4 regions of the Luteibacter sahnii genome follow, and region 1 is predicted to be linked to each of the others. Evidence: predicted binding sites of a transcription regulator. Region 1 holds the regulator's gene; each other region holds the start of a gene.

What was found. The regulator FliA, encoded in region 1, starts transcription of late flagellar genes. The targets are predictions, from matches to a motif close to TAAAGTTTNNCNNNCNNNGGCCGATAA.
Region 2: a site for FliA is predicted at 1,320-1,346, ahead of PI246_RS05090 (methyl-accepting chemotaxis protein). Genes of this name have one in related genera too.
Region 3: a site for FliA is predicted at 1,219-1,245, ahead of PI246_RS07550 (HD-GYP domain-containing protein). Genes of this name have one in related genera too.
Region 4: a site for FliA is predicted at 2,208-2,234, ahead of PI246_RS15970 (GGDEF domain-containing protein). Genes of this name have one in related genera too.

What each region holds. Positions count from the first base shown of each region.
Region 1 is NZ_JAQLOK010000001.1:492,498-496,492, reverse strand. Features, by position in the region: gene PI246_RS02375 (chemotaxis protein CheA) at 1-789, opposite strand, end outside; gene PI246_RS02370 (protein phosphatase CheZ) at 798-1,439, opposite strand; gene cheY (chemotaxis response regulator CheY) at 1,449-1,850, opposite strand; gene PI246_RS02360 (RNA polymerase sigma factor FliA) at 1,908-2,639, opposite strand; gene PI246_RS02355 (nucleotide-binding protein) at 2,636-3,511, opposite strand; gene flhF (flagellar biosynthesis protein FlhF) at 3,580-3,995, opposite strand, start outside.
Region 2 is NZ_JAQLOK010000001.1:1,140,821-1,144,815, forward strand. Features, by position in the region: gene PI246_RS05090 (methyl-accepting chemotaxis protein) at 1-1,290, opposite strand, end outside; gene PI246_RS05095 (hypothetical protein) at 1,413-2,075, opposite strand; gene PI246_RS05100 (VOC family protein) at 2,222-2,578, opposite strand; gene PI246_RS05105 (helix-turn-helix domain-containing protein) at 2,657-3,238, opposite strand; gene PI246_RS05110 (GNAT family N-acetyltransferase) at 3,348-3,911, shown strand.
Region 3 is NZ_JAQLOK010000002.1:493,578-497,572, forward strand. Features, by position in the region: gene PI246_RS07550 (HD-GYP domain-containing protein) at 1-1,037, opposite strand, end outside; gene msrA (peptide-methionine (S)-S-oxide reductase MsrA) at 1,309-1,974, shown strand; gene hutU (urocanate hydratase) at 2,035-3,711, opposite strand; gene PI246_RS07565 (hypothetical protein) at 3,785-3,995, opposite strand, start outside.
Region 4 is NZ_JAQLOK010000007.1:105,748-109,742, forward strand. Features, by position in the region: gene PI246_RS15955 (alpha-L-fucosidase) at 1-1,171, shown strand, start outside; gene PI246_RS15960 (DksA/TraR family C4-type zinc finger protein) at 1,253-1,519, shown strand; gene PI246_RS15965 (histidine phosphatase family protein) at 1,554-2,159, shown strand; gene PI246_RS15970 (GGDEF domain-containing protein) at 2,271-3,995, shown strand, end outside.

The DNA of each region.
Region 1 (3,995 bases):
CGACGCCGGTGCGACGACGGGCGCGGGGGCTGGCGGCGGCGGGACGGCATGCGCGCCCGGTGCGGCGGTGCCGTGCAGGGAATCAAGCAACGCTTCGAATTCGTCGTCGCTGATGACGTTCGGATCGGCCGCCGCGACGACGGGGGCGGGTGCCGGTGCCGGTGTCGCCGTTGCCTCGGACTCCGCGCCGGGCGCACCGGTACCGTAGAGCGAATCGAGCAACGCTTCGAATTCGTCGTCACTGATGGTGCCCGACGGGGCCGCCGCCGGCGCCTGCTCGGCGCGCGCGGCATCGAGCATGGCTTCGAATTCGTCTTCGATGGGATCGTGCGGCCGCGACGCCGGCGCGGCCGCCACCGGCGCGGACACCGGCGTCGCCAGCGCCACCGGCGGGGCGGACGCGGCGCGGCCGGGGATCAGCAGGCGATCGAGCAGCGAACGCGAGGCCGGCTCGATCGGCACGCCGCCGTCGGCGGCGCGCATCATGTCGTTGAGCAGGTCGAGCGACTCCAGCAACGCGTCCATGAAGCCCGCGTTGAGCACGATCGCGCCGTTGCGGGCTTCGTTGAGCAGGTCTTCGGCGCGGTGGCACAGCTCCACCATCGGGTGCAGGCCGAGGAAGCCCGCACCGCCCTTGACGGTATGGAACGCACGGAACACCGCGTTCAGAAGGTCGACGTCGCCCGGCGAGGCCTCGAGGTCCACGAGCTGTTCGCCCAGGGTCTCGAGCAGTTCGCGCGCCTCGATCAGGAAGACGTTGAGCAGCTCGTTGTCCAGCTCCACGCTCATCGTGCCGCTCAGAAGCCGAATTCGCTGAGCAGGCGATCCACTTCGTCCTGGCTGACTTTTTCCGCGGCCGGCGCGGTGCCCCCGGCGAGCGAGCCGGTCAGGCGCACCAGTTCGACGAGCGAGGATTCGACCTTGGCCATGAAGGCTTCGACACGGGCCACGCGCTGGCCGGAGAGATCCTGCCAGGACTGCGCCTCGACCATCTCGCCCAGGCCGATGTCGCAGTTCTGCGCGAAGTCGCCCACGCGAACGGCGAGCGCACGGGCGCTGGAGGCGAACGACGCATCGGCCGGGTCGAGCACGAGCACCTCGTCGGCGTCGCGGGCGAGCGACTGTGCCTGCGGGCGGAGTCGCTCGCTGAAGTCGAGCGTGCGATGGGCCGCCTGCGAGCTCATCTCGAGCACGTCGCGCAGGTGCTTGCGCGCGTCGCCCATGTTGCCCGGGTTACCATCGTGCGAGATGTCGGCGGCGAGCCGGCGGGCGGACTCGTGCAGGTCGCGGGCGAGGTGGCCCAGGGCGAGGAAAATGTGCTGTTCACGGCTACGGATCAGGCGGTCCAGCGCCTGTTCGAAGGCGGTGGCGTCGTCGGCGTCGAGCAGCTCGCGCAGTTCGGGGGCCACGTCCTGGCCAGCGGAAATCGTCGTGTTCATGCCTGCTCCTCAGCCCGCCGCCGCGGCGAGACGTTCGAAAATCTTGTCGAGTTTTTCCTTGAGCGTGACCGCCGTGAACGGCTTGACCACGTAGCCGTTCACGCCGCTCTGCGCCGCGGCGATGATCTGGTCGCGGTTGTTTTCCGCCGTGACCATCAGCACCGGCATCGCCTTGAGATTGGCGTCGGCGCGGATGGCGCGGAGCAGGTCGATGCCCGTCATGTTGGGCATGTTCCAGTCGGTCACCACCAGGTCGAACGACTGCGAGCGCAGGAGCGCGAGCGCGGCATTGCCGTCTTCGGCCTCCTGGATCAGCGTGTTGGTGAAGCCCAGCTCCACCAGCAGGTTCCTGACGATGCGCCGCATGGTGGAAAAGTCGTCCACCACCAGGATTTTCATGTTCTTGTCCAAAACGTCTCTCCGCCTACTGCGCGTTTTTCTTTGACCGGCGACGGCACCGGAATGCCGTCAGGGTTTGTCTTTCCAGCCTGACATGCGAGCGCGGAGCCGAATGAGCGCCTGGCCATGGATCTGGCACACGCGCGATTCGCTCACTCCCAGCACCGCACCGATTTCCTTCAGGTTGAGCTCGTCATCGTAGTACAGCGACATCACCAGCTTCTCGCGCTCGGGCAGTCCGTCGATGGACTGGGCCAGCGCCTCGCGCATGCCGTCCTGCTCGAACAGTCCGTCGGGCCCGGTGGCGTCCGGATCGGCCACGTCGATCGCCGCGCCCTCGTCGCCCTCGGGCGCCGTCAGGCTCAGCAAACGCGCGCTCGCCGCGTCGGCCAGGATCTGGTTGTACTCCATGGCGTCGATGCCCAGGCGCTTCATCACTTCCGCGTCGTCGGCGTCGCCACCCGTCTCGTTTTCAATCTGCCTCGTCACCTCCGCCACCTCGCGCAACTTCCGGTGGACGGAGCGCGGGGTCCAGTCCGTCTTGCGCAGTTCGTCCAGCATCGCGCCCCGTATGCGGATGCCCGCATAGGTCTCGAAGCTGGCCGCGCGAGTCGGGGAATAATTCCTCGCGGCCTCGAGCAGCCCGATCATCCCGGCCTGCATGAGGTCGTTCGCATCCACGCTCGGCGGCAGCCGGCCCATCAGGTGATAGGCGATCCGGCGCACCAGCGGCGCATGGGTCTTGACCAGTTGATCCGCCGGAACCCGAGTGATTTCAAGGTATTCGCTCGCTACGCTCACAACGGCAACCCTCCTCCCAGATGGGCACGGTCGGCGAAGAAGCCGATCCGTCCCTGCACGCGGGGCTCGGGTTCACCCCATGTATCGACCGACCTGGCCAGATTCTTGAATCCGACCGCCGACCGGCTGCTCGGCCACGCGTCGACCACCGCCGCCTGCCGACGGATGGCCTGGCGCAGGTATTCGTCGTGCGGAACCATGCCCATGAAATCGAGGGACACCTCGAGAAAGCGACTGGTCACGCGGGAAAGCTTTTCGAAGAGGGCCCGGCCCTCCTGCGCATGGCGGACCATGTTGGCCACGATGCGGAAACGGTTCACGGCGAACTCGCGCGAGAGCACCTTGATCAGCGCGTAGGCGTCGGTGAGCGAGGCCGGCTCGTCGCACACCACGACCACCACCTCGTCCGAGGCCGCGGCGAACATCGACACGCTGTCCGAGATACCGGCGGCGGTGTCCACGATGAGGTATTCGGGGGCCAGCGGGTATTCGTCGAAGGCCCGGATGACCGCGGCATGTTCGATGTTCGGCAGTTGGGCCATGCGGCGGGTGCCCGACGTGGCCGGGATCACCTTCAGGCCGTGCGCGGCGTCGAGCACCAGGTCTTCGATGCGGCACGCACCCTCGAGCATGTGGCCCAGATGGCGCACCGGCTGCAGGCCGAGGAGCACGTCGATGTTGGCCATGCCCAGGTCGGCATCCAGCAGCAGCACGTCGCGCCCGCCCATGGCCAGGGCCATGCCGAGGTTGACCGCCACCGTCGTCTTGCCCACGCCACCCTTGCCGCCCGCGATCGCGATGCTGCGCGTGGGACGGCGGTCGGACAGCCACTCGAGTCCGGCGGCCTGGGTGTTTTCGACGTGTGTGTTCATGGAGGAAGTCACTGCCGGAGAAAAGGAGGTGTGGGCGGTAGCGATGTTCATGGAAGTGCCTCGCTCGGTCAGACCGGCACGGAAGCGGACAGGCCGAAACGCTCGGCAAGTATGGCGTGATCGGGCTCGTCGTTGCGCTGCTTGACCCGCTGGGCGGCCAGCAGCACCAGCTTGCGCGCATCGGCCGAGGCGATGTCCTCCGGCACGCGCTGGCCGTCGGTGGTGTAGTCCAGCGGCAGGCGGTGGCGGATCACGGCCGAGATGGCGCCGCCGATGAGCGGCGCCTCGTCGAGCTTGGTGAGGATCGCGCTCTGCGGCGCCAACGGCGCATAGGCACGGATGGCGCCATCGATCGCCTGCGACTGCATGTTGGCGGCCAGCACCAGGCAGACCCGCAGGTCGGCCATGGCACGGAGCGTGTCGAACTGCTCCTGCAGCTTCGGATCGTTACCGGCCAGGCCGGCGGTATCCACCAGCACCGTAT
Region 2 (3,995 bases), 650 kb from region 1:
TGACCCTGCCTGGACGCGTTCTATCGAGACATCGATCAGCGCCCGGATATCTCTCGCGGCGACGGCGCTGCGCTGGGCAAGGGATCGGACTTCACTCGCCACCACGGCGAATCCACGGCCGTGTTCGCCGGCGCGGGCGGCTTCGACGGCCGCGTTCAGCGAGAGAATATGGGTCTGGAATGCCAGCCCGTCGATGATGCCGACGATATCGGCGACCTGCGCCGAGCTGTCGGCAATACCGTTCATGGTCTCCACGACGCGACTGACCGCTTCGCCGCCGCGCGCGGCGGCCGACGAGGCGGTATTCGCGATGTCTCTGCCAAGCAAGGCGCTGTTGGTGTTTTCGCGCACCGTGGCCGTGAGTTCTTCCATGCTTGCGGCGGTCTCTTCCAGCGAGGCGGCCTGTTCTTCCGTGCGTTGGGAAAGGTTGGCGTTGCCCTGGGAGATCTGATCGGCAGCCGTTGCGATCGAGTGACTCGATCGCTTGATGCCGGACACGATCGTCGACAGGTGGTCGCGCATGCCGACGATCGAATGCAGCAGGCTGGACGAATCCTCCTGCTTGAGGTCCACCGTCACTGTCAGGTCGCCGTCCGCGATGCGACGCACCACCTGGGCGGCGTAAAACGGCTCCCCGCCCAGTGCCGCGTAGAGTCGCCGTCCCGTCCAGACCGCGATGCCCGCGCCCAGCGCGAGGCCTGCGGTGGCGATGCCGACGAGCACGCGCAGGAGCAGGGCATACCGCTGTCGGGACGCCTGGTATTCGCTGGCGGCGACATCGACCTGAAGTTTGCGCAGCCGATCCAGGCGGGCGAGGGTGTCAGGCAGGCGCGCGTCGACCCGTCCATGCAGCGTTTTCCCCGCCGTCGCGAGATCGCCTGACAGCAGCGCATCGCGCGCCGGCGCGAGGCCATCCTGCTCCAGCGCCAGATACGCCTCGTGAAAGGCATCGGCCAGGACCTTCTCGTCGGGCGTCCAGTAGGTGGCGGCATATGTCTTCCACTGGCCGTCCAATACCGCGCGATGCTGAAGGCTCTGGTCGACGGCCGACTTGCCCGGGAATTGGGCCGGATCGAGCGTGGCCCGCGACAGCAGCATCGCTTCGTCACGCAGGCTGTCGCTTACCGTGGACAACTGTTGGATGCACACCGTGCGGTCCTCGTACACCGTGCGAAGCGCTTCGCCGGTCGTGGAGAGGGCGTAGAGTCCCGATGCGCACGTCGCCAACATGGCCGTCGCCAGCCCGCTGGCCAACAAGGCGAGTTGCGCCTTGACACTTAAATTTGCCATTTCTGTGCATTCTCCCCAAGTCGAGGAGTGCAACGGCATGCGTTCGCCGAACTTAAGGCCAAACTGCCCAAGAAGGTAAGCGGTAACGGATTGGGTTCAGCAAGGTGATGAAGAAGTGAATATCATGGCGCCGACCCATCGGACAGCGAGCGCGTAATGTGGCCCGATGCATCGAGGAAATCGATCGTGGCACGCCCATCCGCCGCTACGCGCAGCTCCAGCCGCTTGCGGCCGGCCGGGTCGCGCAACGCCAACAGCGAGGCCTTGTCGGGCGTGCGCCCCAGAAACGCGCGCGGCGCGATCCCCACGCCAGCGGCGCGGATGGCCGCGTCGCGTTGGTCGCTGGCGGGTTGGCGCACCAAGCGGGCAACGGTCGGAAAATCGACGGGCTGATCGGGACGATCGTTGATGGCGAGGCCCGCCTGCCGGTCGTCTCCCTCCTCGCTGCTGCTGAGCGACACGGTCTGGTCCTGACGCCATCGGTCGAACGACAGGGCGCCCAGATTGGTGGGCTTGCCGTCCTTCATGGCACCCGAAAAGACGAGGCCGCCGTTTTCGGAGCCTTCGTCGTTATAGAAGATCATGCCGGCCTGTGGCCGGTCCGGATGGGGTGTTTCCTGGCCAGCGACGATGATGCCGGGCATCCGGCCGCGCGACGCGATGGTCATGCGCAAGGTACCGTCGGGCTCGCGGATGTTGATGCGTTGGACGTCGATGGTGTCGAACGTCGCCCTGTTCGGCCGCGCGCTCGCGCCGGACACCAGCCAAACCGCGACGAGCGTCATGACCGCCGCATACGCACCGAGTGCCCGTGAAGTATCGATTTTCATGCATCAGTCCTTCCAGGTTGCTTCGTTGTGCAACGACATCGTGCAGGTGACACGACCTGGCGCATCGCGGCGCTTCATGTGGACGAGCCGCGCGACCGGCATCATGGGGTACCGTGCGACAGGATGTTGAGCAGCCGTCCAAACGGATCGCGTACGAAGAAGCGGCGCACTCCCCAGGGCTCGTTCACCGGGCCATATGCCGTTCCGTACCCGGCGGCGGCCATGCGCTCATGGATGGCGTCGAGATCGTCCACCTCGATCGAAAGGTCGGGCACCGGCGTCCCCGAACCGCCTTCGGTGGCGAAGCTGATTTGCGGCGCGGCGCGGCCCTGGCCGACAAAGGTCACGATCCAGCCGTGATCCATCGCGATCGCCATCCCGAGCAGGTCGCCGTAGAAAGCACGCGCTCGCTCCACATCGGGCGTGGCCAGGTTGGGGACGATTCGCAGGACGCTCATGGGGTTTCCTCAGGCATCGATGATGGGCATCGCGTTCGCGGGACGCCGAGCGCGCCGAACCGGTTGTCACTGCAACCGTCACAGCAGCGCCGGTGTCCCCACCCAGAGCACCCGCACGGGCGTCGTCCCGTCGTTGCGCATGCGATAGGGATGGCGCTGCTCGAAATGTGTGCTGTCGCCGGCGTTCAGCGTGAAATGGTCGCGCCCGACCCAGACCTCGAGCGCCCCGTCGAGCACGTACCAGAATCCCTCGCCCTCGCGGCGGGAGAGCGGCGAGCCGTGGCCGGGCGGCATGGTGATGAGCAAGGCCTCCATCCGGCGTTCGGCGTGGCTTCCGCTGAGGCGGACATAGTCGACCGGACTGGTTCCGACGTGCAGCGCTTCCGGGGCGTGTGCGCGGCGGACGATCTGGCCGGGCGCTGGCGTGCCGATGAAATACCCCGTCTCGACATCAAGTGCGGCGGCAATCTGCGCCAGGGATACGAGGGATGGCATGGCCTGGTCGCGCTCGACCTGCGACAGGAAGGGCACCGACAGGCCAGAGGCCGTGGCCAGGTTTTTCAGGGTCATGCCCAGTCGCTGGCGACGCTGTCGAATGGCGGTGCCCACCGGTGTCGGACGGGCCTCGTCGTGGGGCGGTGCCTGGGAGGGACGGGTCACGCGGTTGTCTCGTGGCGGGTTCACTGAAAACTAATCCGCGCGTGCCGCGCTGTCAAAAAAATTTGATAGCATCAAAACAATCCAGTGGAGACAGGGGAGGGACGTACCGATGGTGCACGGAGCCGAGCAGGGGTCCCAGGTCGCCGTGGCGCTCGATACCGAGCGGCTGACGCTTCGCTGGCCAGAGCTATCCGATCTTCCCGCTATGACCGCGCTGTGGGGGGACAGTGACGTTGTCCGCTACATCGGGGGAAAACCCTTCTCCGCGGAAGAGGTCTGGCAGCGGCTGCTGCGCTATCGCGGTCACTGGGCGCTGCTCGGATACGGCTACTGGATCATCCGCGAGCGCACGACGGGCGCATTCGTCGGCGAGATCGGCTTCGCGGACTGGCACCGCACCGGCCTGGCCGAGCTGGCCGGGCGTCCCGAAGGCGGCTGGGTGCTTAGTCCGGCGATGCAGGGCAGGGGGTATGCCGGGGAGGCCCTCGACGCGGTGCTCGCGTGGCTCGACCGGACCCTGGGTTCGCCGTCGTCGGCCTGCATCATCGCGCCCGACCACGGGCGATCGCTGCGGCTCGCGGAGCGACGTGGCTATCGGATCGTTCGCAGGGCCACCTATCGCGACAGCGATACATGCGTCCTTCTGCGTGAGCGCCCGGACGACGCGCGCTAGCCCGCCCTCACCGCATGGAACGCGATATGTCACCGGGTGCCGTGATGCATGCCGCCCGGTCAAGGGACAGACTGCGGCCCACCG
Region 3 (3,995 bases), on a different contig from region 1:
TTCGGCTGCAAACGCCGCGACGGGTTCTGCATCACCACCACCGCGACCTCGCCCGTGCCCAGTTCCACCAGCGAGCCGGTGGGGTAGACGCCCACGCAGGCCTGGAACTGTTCGACCAGTTCGCCCTGGAAGTCGCGGTCGCGCCCGGCGTAGATCTGCCTGACGGCGTTGTGCTGCGACACCGGGGCGCGGTAGGGACGCTCGGCCGACATCGCGTGGTATGTGTCGATGATCCCGGCGATGCGTCCGGCGAGGGGGATGGCCGTGCCCGCGAGTCCGTCGGGATAGCCGCTGCCGTCGAAGCGTTCGTGGTGGGTGGCGACCATGTCGCGCACCTCCGCGTCGGCGATGCCGGCCCGGTCGAGGATGGCCAGACCTTCTTCCACGTGCCGACGTGCCTGGACCCACTCAGCGTCATCCAGCGGGCCCTCGCGCTCCAGCACCTCGGCCGGCAGCCGGCACATGCCCACGTCGAGCAACAGCCCTCCCTTGGCAAGGCTGACGACCGCGTCTTCGTCGTACCCCATGTGCCGCCCGAAGGCGGCCGCGAGCATGCCGCAACCCACCGGCCGGCGATGGCCGTAGCCATCGCGGCGACGCAGGCTTTCCACCCAGGCAAACGTGTCGGCGCTACGCAGCAGGCTGTCCACCATGGGGCGCACGGCCTCGTCGAGCGCCTCCGGATCAAACGTCCTGTCCTGGCGCAGGTCGCCGATCAGGCGACCGGTGAAGGTGCGCACCGTTTCGAACGCCGTCGTCGCCCGGGGGAGTTCCTCGTCGAAGGTGGCGGTATCGGCATAGGCCTGCCTGGGCACCAGGCGCAGATTGAGCGCGGCGCGCGGGGCGGGCGTGGGCACCACGCGGGCGGGCACCACCCGGCGCGCCATGTCGACGAACACGTATTTGCAGAAGCGGCTGAGCTTGTCGATGTCGTCGCGCGAGGTGATCGGCACGCCCGCCATCGGAAACGGGGTGTCGGACCACTCGCAATCGAGACGGCTCACGTACATGCCGACCTCCAGGTCGTACACGAACACGCGCCTCTCTACCAGATCGTACGCCACTTGCCACTGCTCCTCGTTTCGAACGCAACACCGTCCGCGACGCCACGCCCCCTCCCGGCGCGACGTATCGAGTATCCCAGACGCGAAAGGCCGCCGTCAGCCACACAGCATGCCGAATCGACGTTTCCGGGAGCTACCCACGGTCGACCCGGCCTTATCGGCCGATGACGGCGGAACTTGAAGCGCCTGTCAGCAAACCCGCCGATCGCCGGTCTCATGGAGAAGTCCTGTCGAGGAAACGCCCATGCCCCGCCTGCTTCCGTTGCTGCTGCTCGCCCTCACCGCCTGCACCGCGTCCGCCCGCGACGAAGGCCTTCGCCTGCCGCCTCCCGCACGGGACGCCCGCCCGACGCAGGGCGATGCCACGGCGGTCTTCGCCGGCGGTTGCTTCTGGGGTGTCGAAGGGGTTTTCCAGCACGTGCGCGGCGTGCGCAGCGTGCGTACCGGCTACGCGGGCGGTGACGCGGCGCATGCCAACTACGACGATGTGAGCGAGGGCGACACGGGCCACGCCGAGTCGGTGAAAGTCGTGTACGACCCCACCCAGGTGAGCTACGGGCAGCTGCTCCAGGTGTTCTTCTCGGTAGCGCAGGATCCCACCCTGCTCAATCGCCAAGGGCCCGATCGCGGCACCCAGTATCGGTCCGCGATTTTTTACGGGTCGCCCGAGCAGAAGGCGATCGCCGACGCCTACGTGGCGCAGCTCACGGCGGCCCACGCGTTTTCCGCCCCCATCGTGACCCAGGTGGTGCCACTGAAGGGGTTCTATCCTGCCGAAGACGAGCATCAGGACTACATGCGCCTGAACCCGGATACGCCTTACATCGTGATCAATGACCGGCCGAAGGTGCTGGCGCTGGCCCGGCTCTACCCGGAGCGCTACACCCCGCAATGGGCCAACGGCCGGTAGAGGGCGGTTTTCCGGACCCTCCCCGGGCTCATGGCCGCCCCGGGGATGGCCGCGGCGACATCATCCCTTCAGCATGGGCAGGTTCAGGCCCTGCGCCTTCGCGCAGGCCACGGCCTCGTCGTAACCGGCATCGGCATGGCGCATCACGCCCGTGCCGGGATCGTTCCACAGCACGCGCGCGATTCGCCGATCCGCCGCTTCGCTGCCGTCGCACACGATCACCACGCCGCTGTGCTGGCTGTAACCCATGCCCACGCCGCCACCATGATGCAGGCTCACCCACGTCGCGCCGCCGGCCACGTTGAGCATCGCGTTGAGCAACGGCCAGTCGCTGACCGCGTCGCTGCCGTCGCGCATGGCTTCGGTCTCGCGGTTGGGGCTGGCGACCGAGCCGGAATCCAGGTGGTCGCGGCCGATCACCACGGGCGCCTTCAGCTCGCCGTTGCGCACCATCTCGTTGAACGCGAGGCCCAGGCGATGGCGCTGGCCCAGGCCGACCCAGCAGATGCGCGCCGGCAGGCCCTGGAAGCTGATGCGCTCGCGCGCCATGTCCAGCCAGCGATGCAGGTGCGGATCGTCGGGGATCAGCTCCTTCACCTTGGCGTCGGTGCGGTAGATGTCCTCCGGATCGCCCGACAGCGCCACCCAGCGGAACGGGCCCACGCCGCGGCAGAACAGCGGTCGCACGAAAGCAGGCACGAAACCGGGGAAGGCGAAGGCATCGGCCTGTCCTTCGTCTTTCGCCACCTGGCGGATGTTGTTGCCGTAGTCGAAGGTCGGCACGCCCTGCGCGTGGAAGGCGAGCATCGCCTCGACGTGGCGGCGCATCGACGCCTTGGCGGCCCGGGCGGTGCCGGTCGGGTCGGTGCGGCGGCGCTCCAGCCATTCGTCGACGGTCCAGCCGGACGGCAGGTAGCCGTTGACCGGGTCATGCGCGCTGGTCTGGTCGGTGACCGCGTCCGGGCGCACGCCGCGACGCACGAGTTCGGGCAGCACGTCGGCCGCGTTGCCCAGCAAGGCCACCGATACCGCGCGACCCTCCTTGGCGTAGCGATCCAGCCGCATGAGGGCGTCGTCCAGGTCACGGGCCTGCTCGTCGACGTAGCGCGTCTTCAGGCGGAAATCGATGCGGCTCTGCTGGCACTCGATGGTGAGCGACGAGGCGCCGGCCAGGCTGGCCGCGAGGGGCTGCGCCCCACCCATGCCGCCCAGGCCGGCGGTGAGGATCCAACGGCCGGCAAGGCTGCCGCCGTAGTGCTGGCGCCCCATCTCGACGAACGTCTCATAGGTGCCCTGGACGATGCCCTGGGAGCCGATGTAGATCCAGGAGCCGGCCGTCATCTGGCCGTACATCATGAGGTCCTTGCGGTCGAGCTCGTTGAAGTGGTCCCAGTTCGCCCAGGCCGGCACCAGGTTGGAATTGGCGATGAGCACGCGAGGGGCGTCCGGGTGGGACGGGAACACGCCCACCGGCTTGCCGGACTGGACCAGGAGGGTCTGGTCGTCGCGCAGTTCGCGCAGGGCGCGCAGGATGGCGTCGAAGCACTCCCAGTTGCGCGCAGCGCGGCCGATGCCACCGTAGACGACCAGCTCCGCCGGGTTCTCCGCCACCTCCGGGTCGAGGTTGTTCTGCAGCATGCGGAACGGCGCTTCGGTGAGCCAGCTCTTGCAGCTGAGTTCCGTACCGCGCGGCGCACGGACGGTACGGGTGGTGTCGATGCGGGTAACGGCCGTCATCGGGGGCTCCGGGATGCGGGAAAACCCCATTATGGGCGGCGGCCTTCGCCGCCCGCCAGATGCGTTGCAGCAATCAGCGCCCGGTAGAGGACGTGCCGGCCGGCGGCGCGGGCTGGCCCGGGTGACTGGCGTCGTAGCGTTTGCGGGCGTCATCCTGTCGCGAGCGGTAGAGCGACTGGTCGGTGCGGTTGGCGTTGTCGAGCTGGCTGCGCAGCGCCGGATCGGTCGTCGCGTTCATCTGGCGATTCATGTTGTCCTGGCGCAGTTGCTGCTGGACGGCATTC
Region 4 (3,995 bases), on a different contig from region 1:
GGCCTCCGCGCACATGGGTTACGCGTGCCTCACCACCAAGCATCACGACGGCTTCTGCCTGTGGCCGACGAAGACCGGTAGCGCCAACGTCATGCAGTCGGCGTATCCGCACGACGTGGTGCGCCGCTACGTGGATTCGTTCCGCGCGGCGGGGCTGAAGGTGTGCCTGTATTTCTCCATCCTCGACCTGCGCCAGGACATCCGCGCGCGTGTCGTCACGCCGGCAAAGATCGCGCTCATCACCGCGCAGATCCGCGAACTGCTGACGAACTACGGGCCGATCACCGCGCTCATCCTCGACGGCTGGAACGCATCGTGGTCGCGCATCACGTATGACCAGCTGCCGTACCGCGAGATCTACGACCTGGTGAAGTCGTTGCAGCCGGATTGCCTGCTCACCGACCACAACGCCGGCCGGTATCCCGGTCCGGCGCTCTACTACACCGACATCAAGCAGTACGAACAGCACGCGGGCCAGACGATCCCTCCCGACAGCCCGGTGCCGTCGCAATCGGGCACCACGTTGCAGCGCGACTGGTTCTGGAAGACATCCTATCCCGATTCGGTGCTGGCGTCGGCGAAGACCATCGTCGACGACTGGCTGGTGCCGTTCAACGCCAACCATTGCAACCTCATCCTCAACGTGGCGCCGAACCGCGACGGGCGCTTCGACGACAACGCGGTCGAACGGCTCGCCGAGATCGGATCGTTGTGGAAAAACACCGGTCCCGCCCCGCGCATCGCACCGAGCGTCACCGTCACGACGCCCAACCTCGCGGCGGGGCAGCCCGCCTGGGCGAGCGCGAGCGATGAGGCGGTGGGGCCCGACCTCGCGTTCGACGACGACTTCCGCACGTGGTGGCTCGCGGACAAGGGCGTCACGTCGGCGTGGATCGAAGTGCGTTTCGCCCGTGCCGTGGCGTTCAACACCGTATCGATCGTCGAGCCGCGCGGCGCCGACGACTACGGTGCGGACAGTCGGATCACGTCCTACGCGGTCGAGGTGGAGCGCGGCGGACGCTGGGTCGCGATCGCCTCCGGCGGCACGCCGCCGCGCGCCTTCACGTTCCTCGAGATCGCACGCGTCGAGGCCGCCCGGGTGCGCCTGACCCTCACCGGGCGGCAGCCCGGCATCACCGAACTGGGTCTCTACGACGAGCCCCGCGGCTGACGGGCGTCATGCACCAACCTTGGCGTTTTCGCCACGCACCCCCATCTAGGGTCGTCAGGCAGCGACCTCGGGAGGTGCCCCATGGCGACCGGATGGGCGGGTGATACCGCCGTACAGGACCAGATCGACGCGACCGTGGACGATGCGGTCAAGCGCGCGCGTAGCCGCATGGCCAAGGGCCCCAGTCTCGAGCGGTGCGAAGAGTGCGAGCGGCCCATCCCCGAGGCCCGCCGGAAGGCCGTGCCCGGCGTGCGCCTGTGCGTGAGCTGCCAGGAAGCCGCCGACCGGGAGGATGCCTCGTTCGCCGGCTACAACCGCCGTGGCAGCAAGGACAGTCAACTGCGCTGAGTACAATGGGGGCCTTTACCGCATCGGACGCCCCATGCTCGAACACCTGATCCTCGCCCGCCATGGCCAGACCGAATGGAACGTGGCCGGCCGCGCGCAGGGCCGGGCGGACAGCCCGCTCACCGAGGCGGGCCTGGCCCAGGCCCGTTCCCTGGGCCGCACGCTGGCCGACCTGGGCGTCACCCACATCGTCGCCTCGCCGTTGCCGCGCGCGCTGCATACCGCCCGGATCGCGGCGGAGATCGCCGGGTGCGCGGTCAGCACCGACGATCGCCTCGTCGAGCGCTCGTTCGGCACGCTCGAGGGCCGCTTCGTGGCCGAAGCGATGGCGGACGATCCGCGCTGGATGGCCGTGCTGCGCGCCACCGATCCGTCCGTCGCGGCCGACGGGGGCGAAACGTTGCACGACGTGGCCGCGCGCATGCTGCCCGCACTCGAGGACGCCCGCGCCCTGCCGCACCGTTGTGTCGCCGTACTCACCCACGGCCAGAGCATCAGCGCCACCCTGGCCGCCCTCGGCGGCCAGGACGCGGCCCGCTACCGCCACGGCAACTGTGGCTACACGCCGCTGTCGTTGCGCGACGGGCGCCTCGTCTTCGACCGCTGGAACCTCGCCGTGGCCGACCTTGCCGACGCCTGAGCGCCGCCTGTCATCATTCGGAAATAATTGATTTCCAAGGATGTTTGCTAAAGCATCCGCGGGCACGGCCGATACCGGGGCGGTACCCCGGCCCGCCCAGACCCCGCCATCATGCCGATCAACGTCCACCGAGAGTCGCCGATCGACCAGGCCCTGGCCGGCACGTCGCTGACGGCGGTTTTCCAGCCGGTCATGCACATCGATTCGGGCCAGATCGTGGCCCATGAGGGGCTGATCCGTTCGGCGCTGCCGCCGTTCGACCTCACCCCGCCGGACCTGCTCGACCTAGCCCGTGCGCGGGGCCGGCTCGGTGCCTTCGAACTCGCCGCCGCGCGCTGCATCGCCCATCGGTTCGTCGCCCTGGGCCTGCCGGGTCGCCTGCTCGTCAACCTCAGCTCCTACGCCATCGTGCAGGAGGGCGTGCGGGCCGAGGACGTGATCGAGGCACTCTCGGTACCGGGGTTCGACATCGGCCGCGTCACCATCGAGATCACCGAACGCGACATCGTCGACAACGCCGCACGGCTCGCCCACGCCCTCGGCTACCTGCGTGCGCGGGGTGTCCGCGTGGCCCTGGACGACTTCGGCAACGGCCATTCGAACTTCGAGATGTGGAACGAGGTGCACCCGGAGATCGTCAAGATCGACCGCTACCTCATCAACGGCCTGGCGCAGAGCGCCGAGCGGCTGGCCATCGTCCGCGCCTTGTGCTCGGTCGCGGAAACGCTCGGTGCCGAGCTGGTCGGCGAAGGCGTGGAATCCGAGGCCGACCTGCGCATGCTGCGCGAACTGGGCATCCCCTATGCCCAGGGCTTTCTCATCGCGCGACCCACCGCGGAGTCGTTGCGCGAGGTGCCGCCCGACGTCGTGGCGGCGCTGTCGCCGCGTCACGTGCCGGTGCCGCCGCGGCCGCGCGGCCCGGTCTCCGCCCGTCCGTTCACCGCGGGGCACATGCTGATCGAGGCCCCCGCGGTGGGCCCGGCGCAGACCAACGACGACGTGGTGGACCTGTTCGCCGCCGAGCCGCGCCTGCACGCGGTGGCCGTGGTCGACGGCGGCGCTCCCGTGGGCATCGTCAACCGCCGCGTGTTCACCGAGCGCATGGCGCAACCCTTCGCCCGCGAACTCTTCGGGCGCAAGCCGTGCACGACCTTCATGCACACCCATCCGTTGTTGTGCGACGAAGACATGCCGTTGCAGAGCATGGCGGACATCCTGCGTGGCGAAGACCAGCGCTACCTCGCCGACGGTTTCATCATCACCTCCAAGGGCTGCTACCTCGGGCTGGGCACCGGCGAAGCGCTGGTGCGACGGGTGACCGAGATCCGCGTCGAGGCCGCGCGCTACGCCAATCCGCTGACCTTCCTGCCGGGCAACCTGCCGGTCACCGAGCACATCCAGCGCCTGCTCCAGGCACGAGGCCCCTTCGCGGCCGCGTACTTCGACCTCGACAACTTCAAGCCCTTCAACGACCAGTACGGTTACTTCCGCGGCGACGAGATGATCCGACTGCTCGCCAGCACGCTCACCGGCGACCTGCGGCACGACGACGATTTCGTCGGCCACATCGGCGGCGACGATTTCCTGGTGATGTTCCAGGGCGGCGACTGGGCCGCGCGCTGCGATGAGATGCGCCTGCGTTTCAACGCCATGGCCGGCAATCTCTTCGACGAGACCGACCGTACGCGCGGCGGCATCGAGAGTGACGATCGCCACGGGCACCGGCGGTTTTTTCCGATCACCACGGTGGCGGTGGGCGTGGCCTGTTTCATCGACGCGTTTCCCGCCGACGCCGAAAGCGTGGCCAGCCTCGCCGCCTCGGCCAAACGGGTGGCG